DNA from 2 places in the Paenibacillus beijingensis genome. Region 1 is predicted to be linked to the other one. Evidence: riboswitches for the same ligand, from Rfam matches in the RefSeq annotation. Region 1 holds a riboswitch; the other holds the start of a gene.
The links. Region 1 has a riboswitch for glycine ahead of VN24_RS07455 (serine hydroxymethyltransferase). Riboswitches for the same ligand answer to the same signal wherever they lie in the genome.
Positions count from the first base shown of each region.

Region 2: another riboswitch for glycine. It lies ahead of gcvT (glycine cleavage system aminomethyltransferase GcvT); the one in region 1 lies ahead of VN24_RS07455 (serine hydroxymethyltransferase).

Region 1 is NZ_CP011058.1:1,647,221-1,652,689, reverse strand. It holds gene gcvPA (aminomethyl-transferring glycine dehydrogenase subunit GcvPA) at 1-1,340, opposite strand, end outside; gene gcvT (glycine cleavage system aminomethyltransferase GcvT) at 1,346-2,455, opposite strand; glycine riboswitch at 2,563-2,669, opposite strand; glycine riboswitch at 2,673-2,776, opposite strand; glycine riboswitch at 2,926-3,045, shown strand; gene VN24_RS07455 (serine hydroxymethyltransferase) at 3,194-4,444, shown strand; gene gcvH (glycine cleavage system protein GcvH) at 4,482-4,874, shown strand; gene lipA (lipoyl synthase) at 4,879-5,469, shown strand, end outside.
Region 2 is NZ_CP011058.1:1,145,352-1,150,820, reverse strand. It holds gene gcvPA (aminomethyl-transferring glycine dehydrogenase subunit GcvPA) at 1-1,259, opposite strand, end outside; gene gcvT (glycine cleavage system aminomethyltransferase GcvT) at 1,419-2,525, opposite strand; glycine riboswitch at 2,679-2,788, opposite strand; glycine riboswitch at 2,792-2,890, opposite strand; glycine riboswitch at 3,033-3,146, shown strand; gene gcvH (glycine cleavage system protein GcvH) at 3,312-3,701, shown strand; partial or broken gene VN24_RS05265 (sporulation protein) at 3,875-4,647, shown strand; gene pdaA (delta-lactam-biosynthetic de-N-acetylase) at 4,845-5,469, shown strand, end outside.

The DNA.
Region 1 (5,469 bases):
CTGCTTGCAAAACGATCGATTTCGTCCTTGGTCCGTTTCTCGGTGACGGCGACCAGCATATGGCCTTTAAGCTCCGGATAAGGGATTCCCAGGTCGTAGCCGCTGAGGAAGCCAGCCTTAAGAAGCTCCAGGTTGATCTCCTTCACGGAAGTTCCCTCCGGCAGCCGAACGACGAATTCGTTGAAGAACGGCGCGGAAAAAGGCAGCTTGAAGCCGCGCTGCTCGGCCAACTGGCGGGCAGCGTAGTGCGCTTTCTGCAAGTTTAGGTTAGCGGCTTCACGCAACCCTTCCTTGCCCATCGTCGAAAGGTAGATCGAGACGCACAGAGCGAGCAGCGCCTGATTGGAGCAGATGTTCGACGTGGCTTTCTCGCGTCGGATATGCTGTTCCCGCGCTTGCAGTGTTAATACGAAGCCGCGATTGCCGTCGATATCAGTCGTCTGGCCGACGATCCGGCCGGGCATCCGGCGCATCAGCGGCTCGGCGACCGCGAAGAAGCCGCAGGTCGGACCGCCAAGCGATTGGGAGATGCCAAGCGGCTGCGCATCGCCGACGACAATGTCGGCGCCGAGCTTGCCGGGCGGTTCAAGCAGGCCTAGCGACATCGGGTTCGCGCTGACGACGAGCAGCCCTTTGACGCCGTGAATGATCGGCTCGATCGCGGCAATATCTTCGACACAGCCGAAGAAGTTCGGCGATTGAACGAGCACGGCTGCCGTATCGCCGGTTACAGCCGCCTTCAACGCGCCAAGATCCGTCACGCCATTCGCGTAGCCGACCTCGACAACCTCCAGGTTCAGGCCGCGGGCCATCGTACGTACGGTCTCGCGTGCTTCCGGGTGGACGGTGCGCGAGATAACGAGCTGCCTGCGCTTCGTCGCGCCGCTCGCCAGAGCGCCGGCTTCGGACAGCGCCGTCACGCCGTCGTACATGCTGGCGTTGGCGACGGCCATCCCAGTCAGCTCGCAGATATAGGACTGGAATTCGAAGATTGCCTGAAGCTCCCCTTGACTGATTTCGGGCTGATACGGCGTATAGGCGGTATAAAATTCAGATCTGGAGATCATATGATTAATGACGACCGGAATATGGTGATCGTAGATGCCGGCGCCCAGGAAGCTGGCGTAGCGATCCGTATCGGCGTTACGGCCGGCCATTTCCTTCATATGCTCAAGCAGCGAGAACTCATCGAGAGCGGGAGACATCGGCAGGACGCCGCGGTAACGAATCGCCTCCGGTATGTCGCGGAACAGGTCTTCAATCGTTTGTGCGCCGATCGTCTTCAGCATGTCGGCCTGGTCCTGTTCGGTTATCGGGATGTAGCGGTGTTTGTTGGCCACGAAGCTCACTCCTTCGGAAGTCTTTTATAAAATGGCGCCCTGACGACTTGTGCCTTCAGCCGTTTCCCGCGTATTTCCACCCAGAGCTCGGTGCCTGGCCCGGCGTAATCGGCAGCGATCAGGGCAAGGCCGAGATTGCGCTTAAGCGTCGGAGATTGGGTGCCCGTCGTCACTTCGCCGATCACTTTGCCGTTCGCATAGACGGGATATTGGGGACGGGGGATGCCGCGGTCGATCATCTCAATACCGACGAGCTTGCGCGGCACGCCTTCGGCTTTCTGTTTCAGCAGTGCGTCACGGCCGATAAAGTTGTCTTGGGAGAGCTTCACGAAGAAGCCGACGCCCGCCTCAAGCGGGGTAATCGTATTCGAAAGCTCTTGACCATACAGCGGCAGGCGCGCCTCGAAGCGAAGCGTGTCTCTGGCGCCAAGTCCTGCCAGCACGAGCCCGAGCGGTTCGCCCGCCGCGAGCAGAGCGTTCCAGACGTCAGCGGCGCGAGACGCCGGTACGTAAATCTCGAAGCCGTCCTCACCGGTGTAGCCCGTTCGTGAGACAAGCGTCTTCACGCCTGCAATGGAGACATCGGCGGTGAAATGGAAAGGAAGAAGTTCGCCAACAGCCGGCTCTGCCCCCAGCGCATCCATAATGGCGGACGCTTTCGGACCCTGCAGGGCGAGCAGCGCCAACTCATCGGAGATATTCTCGAGTACAACATCCCCGATCAGATGCTCGCGCAGCCAATCAAAGTCTTTGTCGATATTAGAGGCGTTCACTACGAGCATGTACTGGTCGGCCGTGAGCCGGTACACGAGCAAATCATCGACGACGCCTCCGTCCGGATAGCACATAAGCGTGTACTGCGCCTGGCCGTTCGAGAGCTTCGTTACATCGTTCGTCGTCATCATTTGCAGGAAAGCTTCCGCGAATTGCCCGGTCACCTTGATCTCCCCCATGTGGGAGACATCGAACAGACCGGCCTGCTGCCGCACGGCGTCATGCTCCTTCTGAATGCCCGAGAATTGAACGGGAAGCTCCCAGCCGCCGAAGTCGATGCATCGGACGCCGGGATAATCGGCGTAGAGCGGGTAAAGCGGGGTTCGTTTAAGTTTAGTCATCCTTCTCTCCTCCTCAGGTAACGTGAAAACCCATTAAACGCAATAAAGGACAGCAGCAAAAAGGCTGAACGTCCGCAGCGTGAATGCCGCTTTCCGTTTCCTCTTCGCTCTGTCCTTTGTACCTGAGAGTTACCCCGAACTTGAAATGATTGCCCGGGTTTCCCCTTGGGTGACGACGGGCACGCCTTTCGCGTTCCGAACGTTCTCTCCAGAGGCGCGTCCGGTAAAGGTCCTTTTGCCTGAGAGATTCACCTGCATCAGGCTTACTCCTTCGGCGCCGCCCTGTCAGCTGACTTGGGCAATCTCTCCCGTTACCATCATCCGCATGATTATATAGTTTATTAATACCTGACTTCCGAGGGGTATGTCAATATATATTTCCTATTTGCGAAATTTTATTGTGAGGTATCTTGACATGTAAACGGAGTGTCGATTACTCTAAGTGCGTCAAACAATTTTGAAATAAGCGGATGACGATGGCAGGGAGAGACCGGGCGGACAATCTAGGATCGCCAGGCACCGAAGGAGCAAGTCGACGGCCAGCCAGCCGGACGATTAATCTCTCAGGTAAAAAGAACCGCCATCCGACGCAACTCTGGAGAGAGCGAACAGCCACCAAAGGGGTAACAGCGGTTTAAGAACCGCTTAAACTCTCAGGTACCCGGACAGAGAACACGGCGACAAGCCGGTTCTCTGTCCTTTTTTTTACATTTGAAACACCATGTGGAGGTGGCACTTTTGAGTTTGCAAACGTACGATCCTGATATCCATGCGGCCGTTAACCGCGAGCGCGAAAGACAATTGAAGACGCTGGAGTTGATTGCCTCGGAGAATATTGTCAGTCCGGAAGTCATGGAAGCGATGGGGTCCGAGCTGACGAACAAATATGCCGAGGGTTATCCCGGCAAACGGTATTACGGAGGCTGCGAGTATGTGGACGAAGCGGAAACGCTTGCGATCGAACGGGCCAAGGCGCTGTTCGGCGCAGCCTACGCCAACGTCCAGCCGCATTCCGGGGCGCAGGCGAATACCGCAGTTCTGTTTCATCTTCTTGAGCCCGGAGACAAGCTGATGGGCATGAACCTCTACCAGGGAGGACATCTGACGCACGGCAGTCCGGTCAGCCTTTCGGGCAAATGGTTCGACGTCGTGTCCTACGGCGTCGACGAGATCACCCATCGCATCGATTACGATCAGGTCGAAGCGATCGCCCGAAAGGAGAAGCCCCGCCTTATCATCGCCGGGGCGAGCGCCTATCCCCGCCTGATCGACTTCGCCAAATTCAAGGAGATCGCCGATCTTGTCCACGCGAAACTGATGGTTGACATGGCGCACATAGCCGGATTGGTGGCGGCTGGCCTGCATCCGTCTCCGTTCCCGCACGCCGACGTTGTGACGAGCACGACGCACAAGACGCTGCGCGGGCCGCGCGGGGGGCTTTTGCTGACCGACGACGAGGATATGGCCAAAGGGCTGAACAAGGCCATTTTTCCCGGTATCCAAGGCGGTCCGCTCATGCACGTCATAGCGGCGAAGGCCGTTTGCTTCCGAGAGGCGCTTGAGCCTTCCTTTACGGCATACGCCAAGAGGGTTGTCAGCAACGCCGGCACATTGGCACAGACGCTGACAGAGGAAGGGGCGACGCTCGTATCGGGCGGGACCGACAATCATCTTCTGCTGATCGACGTCCGTCCGTGGGGGCTGACCGGGAAGGAAGCGGAAGCGCTGCTCGGGCAGGTCGGCATCACCGTCAACAAAAACACAATTCCCGGTGAAACGGCAAGTCCGTTCGTCACAAGCGGCATCCGCATCGGTACGCCGGCGCTGACGACCCGGGGTATGGGGGAGAAGGAGATGAAGCAGCTCGGCCGCTGTATCGCGGATGCGCTGAAGCACCGCAACGATCCGTTCACGGCAGCAAAGGTCAGAGAGCAAACGGCCGCACTTGCGGCGTCTTTTCCGCTCTTCACAAGGGAAATAAAGGAATGAAACAACCCCAAATAAATCATTCGAAGGGATGTTGGCAATGAGTGAAGTTAAAGCGGGCCTTGGATATTCGGAGGAGCATGAATGGGCGGAAGCCAGAGGAAACCTGGTTCGGATCGGCATTACCGATTTCGCGCAAAGCCAGTTGGGAGATATCGTGTTCGTCGAATTTCCGGAGACAGGTGCCGTTCTTGAGGCGGACGCACCGATGGGGACGATCGAATCGGTCAAAACCGTATCCGACCTATTTAGTCCGGTCAGCGGAACGGTGGTTATGATAAACGAGGCGCTGCTGAATTCGCCGGAGAATGTGAACTCGGACCCCTACGGGGAAGGTTGGATCGTCGAGGTCGAGGTGGACGGGGACGCCGCAGAAGTGGTGGCAGCTCTGCTCAGCGCCGAACAATACGAGGCCTTCATCTCGGGCAAATAAGGAGGTGCGGAGCATGTCGCAAACCAGAGAACGCAAGCCGGAATGGCTGAAGATATCACTGAACACCAGGGACAATTTTCAAGAGATCCGGGGAATGATGCGCGATCGCAAGCTCCACACCGTTTGCGAAGAGGCGAGGTGCCCGAACATTTTCGAGTGCTGGAGCCAGCGCACGGCCACCTTCATGATTTTGGGAAAAATCTGCACGCGAGCCTGCCGCTTTTGCGCCGTAACCTCCGGGCTGCCGACGGAGCTCGACCTGGAGGAGCCGCAGCAGGTTGCACAATCCGTCAAAGAGATGGGGCTTAATCACGTCGTCATTACGTCCGTAGCCCGCGATGACCTGAACGATCACGGCGCGTCCATGTTCGCGGCGACGATACGGGCGGTAAGGGAGAGCAATCCGCTGACGAACGTCGAGGTGCTCGTTCCGGACTTCGGCGGCGCGGCGGAGAGGCTGGCGGTCGTGCTGGAAGCCGGGCCTGACGTGCTGAACCACAATCTGGAGACGGTCAGCCGCCTCTCGGATAAAGTGCGCGCCAAGGCAAAATATGACCGTTCCCTGTCCGTGCTGCGGCAAGCAAAGGCGCTTCGT
Region 2 (5,469 bases), 500 kb from region 1:
GTTTCTCCAAGGTCATAGCCGCCGATAAATCCCGAAGCAAGCAGCCCCCGGTTCAGCTCGGCGGCGGAAGCGCCGTCCGGCAGCTTGACGACGAATTCATTGAAGAAAGGGGACGGGAAAGGAAGCGTGCAGCCGCTTTGCGAACCGATTGCCGAGGCCGCATAGTGCGCCTTTTGCAGATTGAGGTTCGCCGCTTCCAGGATGCCCGCTTTGCCCATCGTCGACAAATAGACCGATGCGCACAGGGCGAGCAGCGCCTGGTTGGAGCAAATGTTGGACGTCGCTTTCTCGCGGCGGATATGCTGCTCGCGGGCTTGAAGCGTCAGCACGAAGCCGCGCTTGCCGTCCCTGTCGACCGTTTGGCCGACGATTCGGCCCGGCATCCGGCGCATCAGCGGCTCGGCGACGGCAAAGAAGCCGCACGTCGGCCCGCCGAGCGACGCCGGAATGCCGAGTGGCTGGGCGTCGCCCACGACGATATCGGCGCCGAGACGGCCTGGCGCCTCCAGCAGACCCATCGCCATCGGATTCATGCTGACGACGAGCAGTCCCTTGCGCGCGTGAACGATCGGCTCGATGGCGGTGATATCTTCCACGCAGCCGAAGAAATTCGGCGACTGGACGATAACTGCCGCCGTCTGATCCGACACGGCTGACTGAAGCTGCTCCAGATCGGTAACGCCGCCGGCATAGCCGATCTCCACGACCTCAAGCCCGAGGCCGCGGGCCGTCGTATGCATAATTTCCCGCGCTTCCGGATGGACGGTGCGGGAGATGACGACCTGCTTGCGCCGGGTGGCGGCTGAGGCAAGCGCGCCGGCTTCCGCAAGCGCCGTCGCCCCGTCGTACATGCTGGCGTTGGCGACCGCCATGCCGGTCAGCTCGCAAATGTACGATTGGAACTCAAAGATCGCCTGCAGCTCGCCTTGGCTGATTTCGGGCTGGTACGGCGTATAGGCGGTATAAAATTCGGAGCGGGAAATAATATGGTTGATGACGACCGGAATGTGATGGTCGTACAGACCGGCTCCAAGGAAGCTGATGAACCGTTCGTTGTCGGCATTGCGGCCCGCCAGCTCCTTCATATGCTTCAGCAGTTCCTGTTCGTCAAGAGCGGACGACATCGGCAGCGTTCCCCGATAGCGGATCGAAGCGGGGATATCGCGAAACAGATCCTCGATCGTTTGGGCGCCGATTGTCTGCAGCATTTCGGCTTCATCCTGTTCGGTCATCGGAATATAACGGTGCTTATAGCTCATCGTTCTCCACCTTTGCTCAAAGTTAATATGCTGCCATACAGGGCACAGACCCATGCTGCTGCCGGAAGAGATGTCCCCCTGCAATGTTGCCGGTTCAGCGTGAAGCACCTTGCCTAGCGGCAGTCCTTTTTTCACCGTATGCGCGGTTATCGGTTCATCTTAATTGGCGGTTCTTTTGTAAAAAGGCGTCTTCACGACGACCGCTTTCAGCCGCTTGCCGCGGATTTCGACCTGAACCTCCGTGCCTGCTTCGGCGTATTCGGCGCTGATGAGCGCAAGTCCGAGGCTGCGCTTAAGTGTCGGAGACTGCGTGCCCGTCGTCACCTCTCCGATCAGCCGGTCTTCCGCATAGACGGGGTAATGCGTCCGCGGGATACCGCGGTCGACCATTTCAATGCCCACCAGCTTGCGCGGAAGTCCTTCTTCTCGCTGTTTCATAAGGGCATCGCGACCGATAAAATCCCCTTTGGCCAGCTTGACGAACATGCCTACTCCGGCCTCCAGCGGCGAAATCGATGGCGACAGCTCCTGGCCGTACAGCGGCAGCCTCGCTTCGAACCGCAGCGTGTCGCGCGCGCCGAGACCGGCCGGCACAAGTCCGAACGGTTCGCCGGCGGACATGAGTCCCTTCCATACTTCCGGCGCCCGCTGCGAACGGACATAAATTTCGAATCCGTCTTCACCGGTATATCCGGTTCGGGAAACGAGCGCTTCTACGCCGCACACATCAACATTCCGGACAAAATGAAACGGGAGCAGCGAGCCGCAATCCGCGCCGGCCGCCTTCGCCATGATCTCTGCGGCGCGGGGGCCCTGGAGCGCGATCAGCGCCGTTTCGGCCGACACATCCTCCAGCGTCACCCCGTCGATCAGATGTTCCTGCAGCCACGCAAAATCTTTGTCGATGTTCGAGGCGTTTACGACAAGCATGTATGAGCCGGGGGTCAGCCGGTAGACAAGCAGGTCGTCAACGACGCCGCCGTCCGGGTGACACATAAGCGTATATTGGGCCTGCCCGTCGGAAAGCTTGGACACGTCATTAGTCGTCATCCGCTGCAAAAACGTCTCCGCCTCCGGGCCGGTCACATTGAATTCGCCCATATGGGACACGTCAAACAAGCCGGCCTGCCGTCTGACGGCTTCATGCTCTTTTTGAATACCGGAAAACTGCACGGGAAGCTCCCAGCCGCCAAAATCGATGCATCGTGCCCCTTTGCAATCGGCATAAAGCGGAAAAATAGGGGTTCTTTTAAGCGGTTGAACCATCTTTACTCACCATCTCCTCAAAATTAAAAACTCCATAACTGTATGGTGGACAACTGAACCGCTATTAACTCCCTTAAATCAAAATGCAAAAAAGGACAACGCGCGAAAGGGACTAACGCAAGCAGCCTCCCGGCTGCTGTCATTCCCGTTTCGCTCTGTCCTTTGTACCTGAGAGTTACCCCGCCCCATGCGGGTTTCCCCTTGGGTGACGCGCCGTCTGCCGCTCCAAAACCGCTGCAGCGTGAAGGCCGTTCTCTCCAGAGGTGCGTCCCGTAAAGGTCCTTTTGCCTGAGAGATTCACCTTAAGTAGGTTTACTCCTTCGGCGCCGCCGCATGTTCCGGTCAGTCTCTCCCATTACGTTCATCCGCATATTCGGTTATCTAACTCCTTTTTACATGATGGGACATGCCTATGTCAACTTTTTTTATTTTTCCTCGATTTTTGTCATCTATATTGACATGAAATCAAGACCTGCTTTACGCTAAGGGTATCAAATAAGCAGCGAATGACGAATGACGGGAGAGACTTGCGGATAAAATAACCGCATGCACCGAAGGAGCAAGTCGCACGGATAGCCGTCCGGCGATCAATCTCTCAGGTAAACGAACCGCCTTCCGACGCATCTCTGGAGAGAGCTTCACAGGCCGCCAAAGGGGTAAGGACCGCATAATCGCGGTTTAAACTTTCAGGTACCCGGGACAGAGCAACATGGCATCAGGCCGGTTCTCTGTCTTTTTTTGCGAAAAAAGCGATCTACAATTATTTAGCGGAGAGGATGTTGAAGCATGAGCGAAATTAGACAAGGGCTCGGTTATACGGAGGAACATGAATGGGCGGCTGCGGCAGGCGGCAGTATCGTGCGGATCGGGATCACCGACCATGCGCAGAGCCAGCTTGGCGATATCGTGTTCGTGGAATTCCCGGAAGTCGGAGCCGAAGTGGAGATGAATCAGCCGATGGGGACGATCGAATCGGTAAAAACGGTTTCCGATCTGTTCAGTCCGCTTACCGGCAAAGTAACGAAAGTGAACGAAGCGCTGATCGACAGCCCCGAGCTCGTCAACGAAAGTCCGTATGAAAACGGCTGGATCGTGGAAATCGAAGTGGAAGGCGGCGGCGAAGAAGCCGTCAGCAGCTTAATGGATGCCGACGCGTACCGAAAGCTGACGGAATAGAGTGTTGTATCCGGGGAGTTAGGGTGGAGCGCCCATGACCGCAAAAAAATTTTTGCAAAATCGAACGCATGAGCAGGAACCAATTCCTTGGCAACTCCGTAGAGAGTAGGGAATATGGATTCCAAAGCTTATGCTTACGAAGCGGTTATGCTAACGCAAAACCTTAAGGAGGAATGAACTTGTTCAATCGTTTTCTTGCAAGCATCGGAATCGGGGCGGCGACCATTGACACGCTGCTTGATCATGGAAGGTTCATGCCGGGGGAAGAATTGAGCGGCATCGTCCGGGTCAAGGGCGGCAATGTCCAGCAGAGCATCGACACAATTTCATTGTCGGTCATGACCGAATACATTCGCGAGAGCAACGATAATAAATACCGGCAAACGTGCGGGATTGCCCGCATCCATGTGAGCGACCCGTTTACGCTGGAAGCGGGCGAACAGATTGAAATCCCGTTTTCCTTTACGCTGCCGCTGCAAACGCCGCTGACGCTTGGCCGGACGCCGGTGTGGATCAAAACGGAGCTGGAAGTTCGAGGCGGAATGGACCCGGGAGACAACGACCGGATCGAAGTTGTGCCTACCCCGCAAATGAACACGGTGCTCCATGCATTGGAACTTCTTGGTTTCCGATTGATCAAGGTGGATTGCGAACATGTCCACGGGGCAGGGGCCATCTGCCGTTCGTTCAAGAGTTTGAGTTTGCGCCGACGTCGCATTTTCGCGGACAGCTTGACGAGTTGGAACTGATCTTCAATCCATATGGCGGCGGCTTGGAGCTGCTGCTGCAGATCGACCGGCGGGCAAGAGGGCTCGGCAGCCTGTTTGCGGAAGCGCTCGATATGGACGAATCCTATGTCCGGTGCCATTTTTCCGACGCGCAGCTTGCGGCAGGTCCCGAAGCTTTGTCCCGAGAGCTTAGCGGGGTCATCTCCCGTTATTGCTAATGCACTTGCTACCGCATCATAATTCTTTCGAATACGAAGAGCCATGGACCGCTGTTGTCCGTGGTTTTTTTGTTGTTTAATGCCGGCGCTCAACAATTTCCAACATACTTTCCGGACAATGGTGAAATAGTACTCTATATGAAGAACGATGAAATCAGTGAGAGGGGGAACGGGCCGTGAAGCGTTGCTGGCTTGTTTTGCTTATCGCAATACTGACAACGGCCGCGGCCGGACATGCAGAAGCCGGGCCTGCGGGCGCTTATCATTTCGGCTTTAAAAAAAGTGTCAACGGATCGCTTCCTTCTATTAATGAAGAAGGCTTTAAAGAGATCGTTGAAAAGCACGGCGCCATTTTTATGGGGGACTCCGGCCGCAAAGAGTTGTACCTTACCTTTGACAACGGCTATGAGAACGGATTTACGGCCGCCATTCTCGATGTGCTTAAGGATAAACAAGTGCCTGCCGCTTTTTTTGTAACCGGGCATTATGTCACGGATCAGCCACAGCTCATCAAGCGCATGTCGGACGAAGGGCACATTATCGGCAATCACTCCTGGAGTCATCCGGATATGACGCAAATATCGGATCAGCAAATCCGAACGGAATTAAGCCGCGTCCGCCAAAAAGTAACGGAGGTGACCGGTAAATCCGATATGTCCTATTTGCGTCCGCCCCGCGGCATTTTTAACGATCGGGTGCTGGCAGTTAGCAAAGAAGAAGGTTATACGAGCGTATTCTGGTCGGCGGCGTACAAAGATTGGGATATTAAGGCGCAAAAAGGGGCGGAATACGCCTACGGATCGGTCGTCAAGCAGCTTCATC